One region of the Streptomyces sp. NPDC008001 genome, then DNA from elsewhere that is predicted to be linked to it. Evidence: riboswitches for the same ligand, from Rfam matches in the RefSeq annotation. Region 1 holds a riboswitch; each other region holds the start of a gene.
What was found. Region 1 has a riboswitch for cobalamin ahead of metE (5-methyltetrahydropteroyltriglutamate--homocysteine S-methyltransferase). Riboswitches for the same ligand answer to the same signal wherever they lie in the genome.

Region 1 (2,252 bases):
GCAGGGTGCCGAGGGTGGACAGCGACTTCTCGAAGTCGTTGATCCACACGTTGCGGCCGTTGACCACGCCGGCGACGAGCCGCTTGCCGGGCAGCCCCCCGGCGGCCGCCAGGTCGTCCAGGTTGGCGGCGGCCGGGCCGGTGAAGTCGAGGGCGAGGCCCTCGACGGGGGCCTTGGCGAGCACGGGGAGCGCCTCGCCCAGCCGGTCGAAGTAGGACGCGACCAGCAGCTTCGGCCGGTCGGCGAGACCGCCCAGCTCGCGGTAGGCGCGGGCGGCGGCGTTCAGTTCGGCCGGGGAGCGGTCCTGCACCAGGGCGGGCTCGTCCAGCTGCACCCAGGCGGCGCCCGCGGCCCGCAGGTCGGCGAGGACCTCGGCGTACACCGGCAGCAGCCGGTCGAGGAGGGTGAGCGGCTCGAAGCCCGGATCGACGCCGGGCGCGGGCTTGGCCAGCAGCAGGTACGTGACGGGGCCGACCAGGACCGGACGCCCCGTCAGACCGAGGGCGAGGGCCTCCTTCAGCTCCGCGACCTGCTTGGCGGGGTCGGCGGTGAAGACCGTGCCGGGACCGAGTTCGGGGACCAGGTAGTGGTAGTTGGTGTCGAACCACTTGGTCATCTCCAGCGGCGCGACATCCTGTGTGCCACGGGCCATGGCGAAGTAGCCGTCGAGGGCACCGGCTTCGACGGCCGCGCGGTGCCGTGCGGGGATCGCACCGACCATCACACTGGTGTCCAGGACGTGGTCGTAGAGCGAGAAGTCGCCCGTGGGCACTTCCCGGATCCCGGCCTCTGCGAGCTGCTGCCAGTTGGTGCGGCGCAGCGCGGCGGCCGTGTCGCGCAGGGCACCGGCCGTGACGCGGCCCTTCCAGTACCCCTCGATCGCCTTCTTCAGTTCACGGTCCCGGCCCTGCCGGGGGTAGCCGTGGACGGTGGCCTGTGCTGCCGCGGCTGCGGACTTGCTGGTCACGGAACTCTCCTTCGCGAGTGTGCGTGCGTCCATGACCCCGGGACGGACGGAAGGCGCGAAGGGACGCCGGACCGGACGGGACACCACAGGGACGCGCAACGCGTGTGCGCCGCCGCCCGTGCCCGCCTGATGCGCGCCGACCCGCCCTCGAGGTCACCGGGATCTCCGTGCGCTCGGCAGCGCACGGGCAGTCGGCAGGTCTTCGGACTCGCGGGCACGCCACATGGCACCTACTGGCCGTCGCTTCCCGGACCCGGACGGGTCCAGTGCGTATGACGGCGGTCGTTCCCGCTCACCGCTGCGGGGCAGTCCCGGATTCCCACCGGGTTCCCTCTTGCGACGCGCCTGCCTGGCGAGCAGGGCGAACCGGCTGCACCGTCACTCTAGGACGCCGGGCACCGCCACGGACAGACCGGTTCGGATACCGGACTGTGGCGTGGGACACGGTGGACGTGCGCGAAGGAGCGTGCCTCAGGAGGCGGTTCGCGTCCCCAGCCGCAGCCGCAGTTCCATCTCGTGCTCGCCCGACACATGGCCGCGGTGCTCGGCGGCGAAGGCCCGTTCCAGCTCCTCCTTGACCTGGCGGACGGGATCGGCGGCGCCGAAGAGGTCGGCCGTGACCGTCCCCGAGAGGGGGACCCCGCCCGGCTGCTCCCCGCCGCCCTGCCGCGTCCGGGTGTCGACGGTCATGCACCAGATCATGGGGCCCGCGCCCGGGGCGCCCGGGCTGGTCTCGCTGCGCGGCGGCCCGGCTTCGGGGAACGCGGCCTCCAGAACGCCGAAGACGGCGCCCGCGTCCTGATGGCCGCAGTCCGTCAGATGCACGCTGACGTGGTCCGCACTCTCCCGGGCGTCCGTCACCTGCTCCTCCTTCATCGCCGTCATGGCCGTGCTCGGGGGCTGCCGCCGTGCGCGGGGAGGCCCTGCTCCGACCGTACGGCGCGCCCGGGTCCTCTGCCGCGGGCTGTGCGACCATACGGGCCAGGTGCCCCGATCTTGCGCGGAGATGCGCCACCGGCTCCGGCGCCCTCACCCGAACGGTGGAATGCGCCCAAAGTAATTGACTGATTACGCTTGGTGCGTGACCCTGTGGAGCCCCGCGCCGCCGCCGCCGCAGTCCGCGATGCGGACTGCGATCGCCGTGCTGGTCTCCGTCCTGCTGCTGTTCTCCGGAGGGACCGGCACGGTGTTCGCCCTGGGCACGGGGCCGGAAGAGAGCCCCGTGTCCGTGGAGTTCGCCACCGCCGACGACTGCGTCGCGGACACCCGGCCGCCCCGCATCCAG
Region 2 (2,252 bases), on a different contig from region 1:
CTGGAGGACCGGGGCGTCGGCCTGGCCGTCCACGAACGGCGGCACGCCGAGCTGGTGGCGGCCGGGCACCTCGACCCGGCCGTCCCCTGGGTGCGGCTGGCCTCGCGCCCCTGGATCGTCCGGGAGGGCGCGGACAGGGCCGGACGGAGGATCGGGACGCTGCCGTTCGGGTTCCGTTCGTACAACTGGGGGTCGCTCTGGCAGGGGTTGCGGGCGCGGATACCCTCCTCCGTCGCCTACGAGCGCGGGACGGCGGTCGAAGAGGTGCTGCCCGGGCCGGACGGGGCCGTGCTGCGCTTCGCCGGCGGCCGCGAGGAGCGGTTCGACCTCGTGGTCGGCGCCGACGGGTACCGCTCCGTCGTCCGGGCCGCAACCCGGGACGCGACGGTGCCCGGTTACGCCGGATACCTGGCGTGGCGCGGCGTGCTCCCGGAGGAGGAACTGCCCGGCCCGCCCGGCGCGTGGGCGCGCGACGAGGCGGCCACCGTCGCCTTCCCCGGCGGCCACATGATCGTCTACCGCATCCCGGGGCCGGGCGGCACCGGCACCGGCGCCAACTGGGTCTTCTACGCCGTGCCCGCCGACCCGGCCCACGGCCTGTCCCTGAAGGACGCGGCCGGCCTGCCGCCGGGCGAGGTGCCCGACGCGCTGACGGACCAGCACCGGGCCGTCGTCGACGCGCACTTCCCGCCGTACTGGCAGGAGGTCGTCCGGCGCACGCCCAAGGACGCCACCTACGTCCAGCCCGTCTACGACCTGTGCGTGCCGCACTACGGGGAAGGCCGGCTCGTGCTCGTCGGCGACGCGGCCGCCGTCGCCCGGCCGCACTCCGGGAGCGGGGCGGTCAAGGCGCTGCAGGACGCCGCGGTGCTGGAGCGCTGCCTGGCCTCCGCCGGGAGCTGGGCGGAGGCCGTGGCGGCCTACGACGCCGCGCGGTCGCCCGCCGGCCGCGCGGTGGTGGACCTCGGCCGCCGGCTCGGCCGGGCGCAGGTGCGGGCCACGCCCGTGTGGGCGGGCATGGACCAGGCCGCCCTGGAGGCCTGGTGGCAGGAGGCGTCCGAGGGCGAGGGCAGCTTCGGCGGCCGCGCGCTGGACGGCCCGCGGGAGGCCTGACCCCGGCCCGGCCGGGACGGCGCACCGTTCCCCAGGTCGTGCTCCCCCACCCCGCCCCCGGCAGCTGCAAACTCCTCGCAGCTGCGGAACCTTCGCGTCAAGGCCCCCCGAGCGTTACAGTGACCCGGCCGTGGTGTTCGGGAAGACCGGTGAAGGACCGTCGAGGTCCCAGTCCGGAGCGGCCCTCGCCACTGTGATCGGGGAGTGACCGTCCCGTTCCGCGCGCCGCCCCACGGCGCGCGGAGCCACTGGCCGCAGCCGGCTGCCGGGAAGGCGGGGACGGGCGCGAACGGACCCGTAAGCCAGGAGACCGGCCACGGCATCTCGCAAATGGTCCACGAGGTGCTGGAGCGTTCAACCCAAGATGTCCCGACCCACCGATTCTCCCGGCGGCCCCGCGGCCGCCTTCCACTGGCGCCGCCAGGACACCGTGCGGACCGCCGGCCTGCTGGCCGTCGTCGCCGCCCTGCACGTCGTCGCGTTCGGCGTGCTCTACCTGCTCGTCGCCCCCGGCCACTACACCGTCGGCTCCCAGGTCTACGGCGCCGGCCTCGGCGTCACCGCCTACACCCTCGGCATGCGGCACGCCTTCGACGCCGACCACATCGCCGCCATCGACAACACCACCCGCAAGCTGATGGCCGACGGCAAGCGCCCGGTGTCGGTCGGCTTCTGGTTCGCGCTCGGCCACTCCGGCGTCGTGGTCCTCCTGACGCTGCTGGTGGCGGGCGGCACCCGGCTCGCCGGGAAGCTGATGGACGAGGGGTCCACCACCCACCGGACGCTCGGCCTGGTCGGCACCACGGTCTCCGGCGGCTTCCTCTACCTCATCGCCGCGCTCAACCTCGTCGCCCTCGCCGGCATCATGCGCGTCTTCCGCGCGATGCGCGAGGGCCGCTACGACGAGGCCGAGCTGGAGCAGCACCTGGACTCGCGGGGCTTCATGAACCGCATCCTCGGCCGCTTCACCCGCTCCATCACCCGCCCCGGGCAGATGTTCCCGCTCGGCTTCCTCTTCGGCCTCGGCTTCGACACGGCCACCGAGGTCACGCTGATGGTGATGGCGGGGAGCGGCGCCGCCGCCGGCCTGCCCTGGTACGCGATCATGTGCCTGCCGCTGCTGTTCGCCGCCGGGATGA
Region 3 (2,252 bases), on a different contig from region 1:
CCTCCAGGTCGGCGTCCGGCAGGACGATGGCCGCGGACTTGCCGCCGAGCTCCAGGGTGACGCGGGTGAGGTGGCGTGCCGCGACCTCCATGACGCGCTTGCCCGCCGCGACCGAGCCGGTGAAGGCCACCTTGTCGACGCCCGGGTGCCCGACCAGGTACTCGCTGACCTCCCGTTCCGCGGGCAGGATCGACAGCACTCCCTCCGGCAGGCCCGCCTCCGTGACGATCTCCGCCAGGAGGTACGCGTCCAGGGGCGTCTCCGGCGAGGGCTTGAGCACCACCGAGCAGCCGGTGAGCAGCGCGGGCGCGAGCTTGGCCGCGGTCACGAGCTGCGGGACGTTCCAGGGGACGACGGCCGCGACGACGCCGACGGGCTCGCGCCGCACCAGCAGCGGGCCGAGGGCGCCGGCCCGCCGCTCCTCGTAGGGCAGGTCGCGGGCGACGGCGATCGCGCAGTCCCAGACCATCATCGCGCCGAGGGCCTGCGCGAGGACGCTCCAGGAGTAGGGCGAGCCGTTCTGGGCGGAGACGACCCGGGCGATCTCCTCGTGCCGGGCGGCGATGCCGTCCTTGATGCGAGTGACGACTTCGATGCGCTCGGCCAGCGGCCGGTCGGCCCAGACGCCGGAGTCGAAGGCCGTACGGGCCGCGGCGACGGCCCGGTCGACGTCCTCGCGCGAGGCGTGCGGGACGCGGCCGATGACCTCCTCGGTGTGCGGGGAGACGACGTCGATGACGGCGCGGCCGGCCGGGTCGGCCATGACGCCGCCGATGAAGAGCTGCCCGTGCTCGATCAGCCCGTGACCGAGCGGCCCGTGCGCTTGCCCGGGCGTGGCCCCGCGCACGCCCTGGGGGGTGCCTCGGTTCACGTCCTGAGGAGTGGCCCGGGCCGGGTCCGGGTCCATGTGCTGAGCGGTGGCCTGGGGCGGGTCCTGGTTCAAGTCCTGGCTCATGTCCGGATGCCTCCCGCGCGTCCGCGGCGCCCTGCGCGCCGTATCTGACGCAGCATCAGACACTTAGCAGCTCGCGCGACGGCGGGCAACGGCCCGCAGGCACCGTAGGGCGGGGCCGCCGGACGGTTGATCTTCAGGCCGTCCGGCTAAAGTGTCCGTGACAACTTCATCCCGCCTCGGAACGGGGGAAGCCGGTGCAAATCCGGCGCTGACCCGCAACCGTGAGCACGGCCCGCCGCCCGGCGCCGCCGTACGAGCCGGACCACCCGGGCCAGGCGGCAGGCTTTCCGGAGCCGGTCGTGCCGCGTGGCGGTGCCGCCCGGTCCGCCGGCACCGCCGAGGTATGCGGAGCCGAGCCCGGTGCCACCGCGCGGAGCCCGCGGGGAGGCGGCCGTGCGCGGCCGGACGTCCCGTCCGCACACCCCGTCCGCCGGTCCCCGCAGTGACACCCACCGAGAGGCACGACGACCCCATGGCCCCCTCCCTCGCCGTCCACGCGCGCCGCGGCGCCGCGGTCCTGGCCGCTGCCGCCGTCCTGGGCGCGGCCGCGGCCCCCGCCGCCCTCGCCGACGGCTCCCCGTCCCCGGCACAGGGGCTCTACGGCACGGCGGACCCCAAGTTCGACGGCGTCTTCCGGCAGTCCCTGGCCCTCATGGCGCAGAGCGCCACGGGCGTCCTCCCGAACCGGCAGGCGGTCGACTGGCTCACGGGCCAGCAGTGCGCCGACGGCGGCTTCCCCGGCTACCGGGCGGACACGGGCAAGGCGTGCGACCCGAAGAAGGACGAGTTCACGGACGCGACCGCCGCGGCCGTGCAGGGCCTGGCCGCCGCCGGCGGGCGCGCGGACGCGGTCAGGAAGGGCCTGGACTGGCTCAAGGCGCACCGGAACGACAACGGCGGCTGGGGCTACCAGGCCGGCATCCCCAGCGACGCCAACTCCACCTCCATCGCCCTCGGCGCGTTCACCGCGGCCGGCCAGGACCCGGCCAAGGAGGCGGCCAAGGACGGCAAGAACCCCGTCGAGACGCTGCTGACCTTCCAGCTCGGCTGCGACGCGAAGGAGGGTGAGCGCGGCGCGTTCGCGTACCTGAAGGACGACAAGGGGCTGCGCGCCGACAACCTCGCCAGCGCCGCCGCCGCGCTCGCCACGCGCGGCAAGGGCTTCGTCGTCGAGCCCCTGAAGGAGGGCGCCGACCGGCCCGTCAAGGCGCTGGAGTGCTCCGGCGAGGACGACAAGTCCCGGCCGAAGGACGCCGCCGCGGCCGCCGAGGCCGTGGACGGCTACCTCGTGGCCGCC

Region 2: it holds a riboswitch for cobalamin, as region 1 does, so the genes downstream of both, ACFZCD_RS20470 (HoxN/HupN/NixA family nickel/cobalt transporter) here and metE (5-methyltetrahydropteroyltriglutamate--homocysteine S-methyltransferase) in region 1, are expected to answer to the same signal.
Region 3: it holds a riboswitch for cobalamin, as region 1 does, so the genes downstream of both, ACFZCD_RS14340 (prenyltransferase/squalene oxidase repeat-containing protein) here and metE (5-methyltetrahydropteroyltriglutamate--homocysteine S-methyltransferase) in region 1, are expected to answer to the same signal.

What each region holds. Positions count from the first base shown of each region.
Region 1 is NZ_JBIBIZ010000001.1:433,609-435,860, forward strand. It holds gene metE (5-methyltetrahydropteroyltriglutamate--homocysteine S-methyltransferase) at 1-967, opposite strand, end outside; cobalamin riboswitch at 1,143-1,353, opposite strand; gene ACFZCD_RS01920 (hypothetical protein) at 1,439-1,852, opposite strand; gene ACFZCD_RS01925 (hypothetical protein) at 2,049-2,252, shown strand, end outside.
Region 2 is NZ_JBIBIZ010000007.1:316,340-318,591, forward strand. It holds gene ACFZCD_RS20465 (FAD-dependent monooxygenase) at 1-1,113, shown strand, start outside; cobalamin riboswitch at 1,228-1,447, shown strand; gene ACFZCD_RS20470 (HoxN/HupN/NixA family nickel/cobalt transporter) at 1,478-2,252, shown strand, end outside.
Region 3 is NZ_JBIBIZ010000005.1:40,310-42,561, reverse strand. It holds gene ACFZCD_RS14345 (aldehyde dehydrogenase) at 1-763, opposite strand, end outside; cobalamin riboswitch at 1,102-1,244, shown strand; gene ACFZCD_RS14340 (prenyltransferase/squalene oxidase repeat-containing protein) at 1,398-2,252, shown strand, end outside.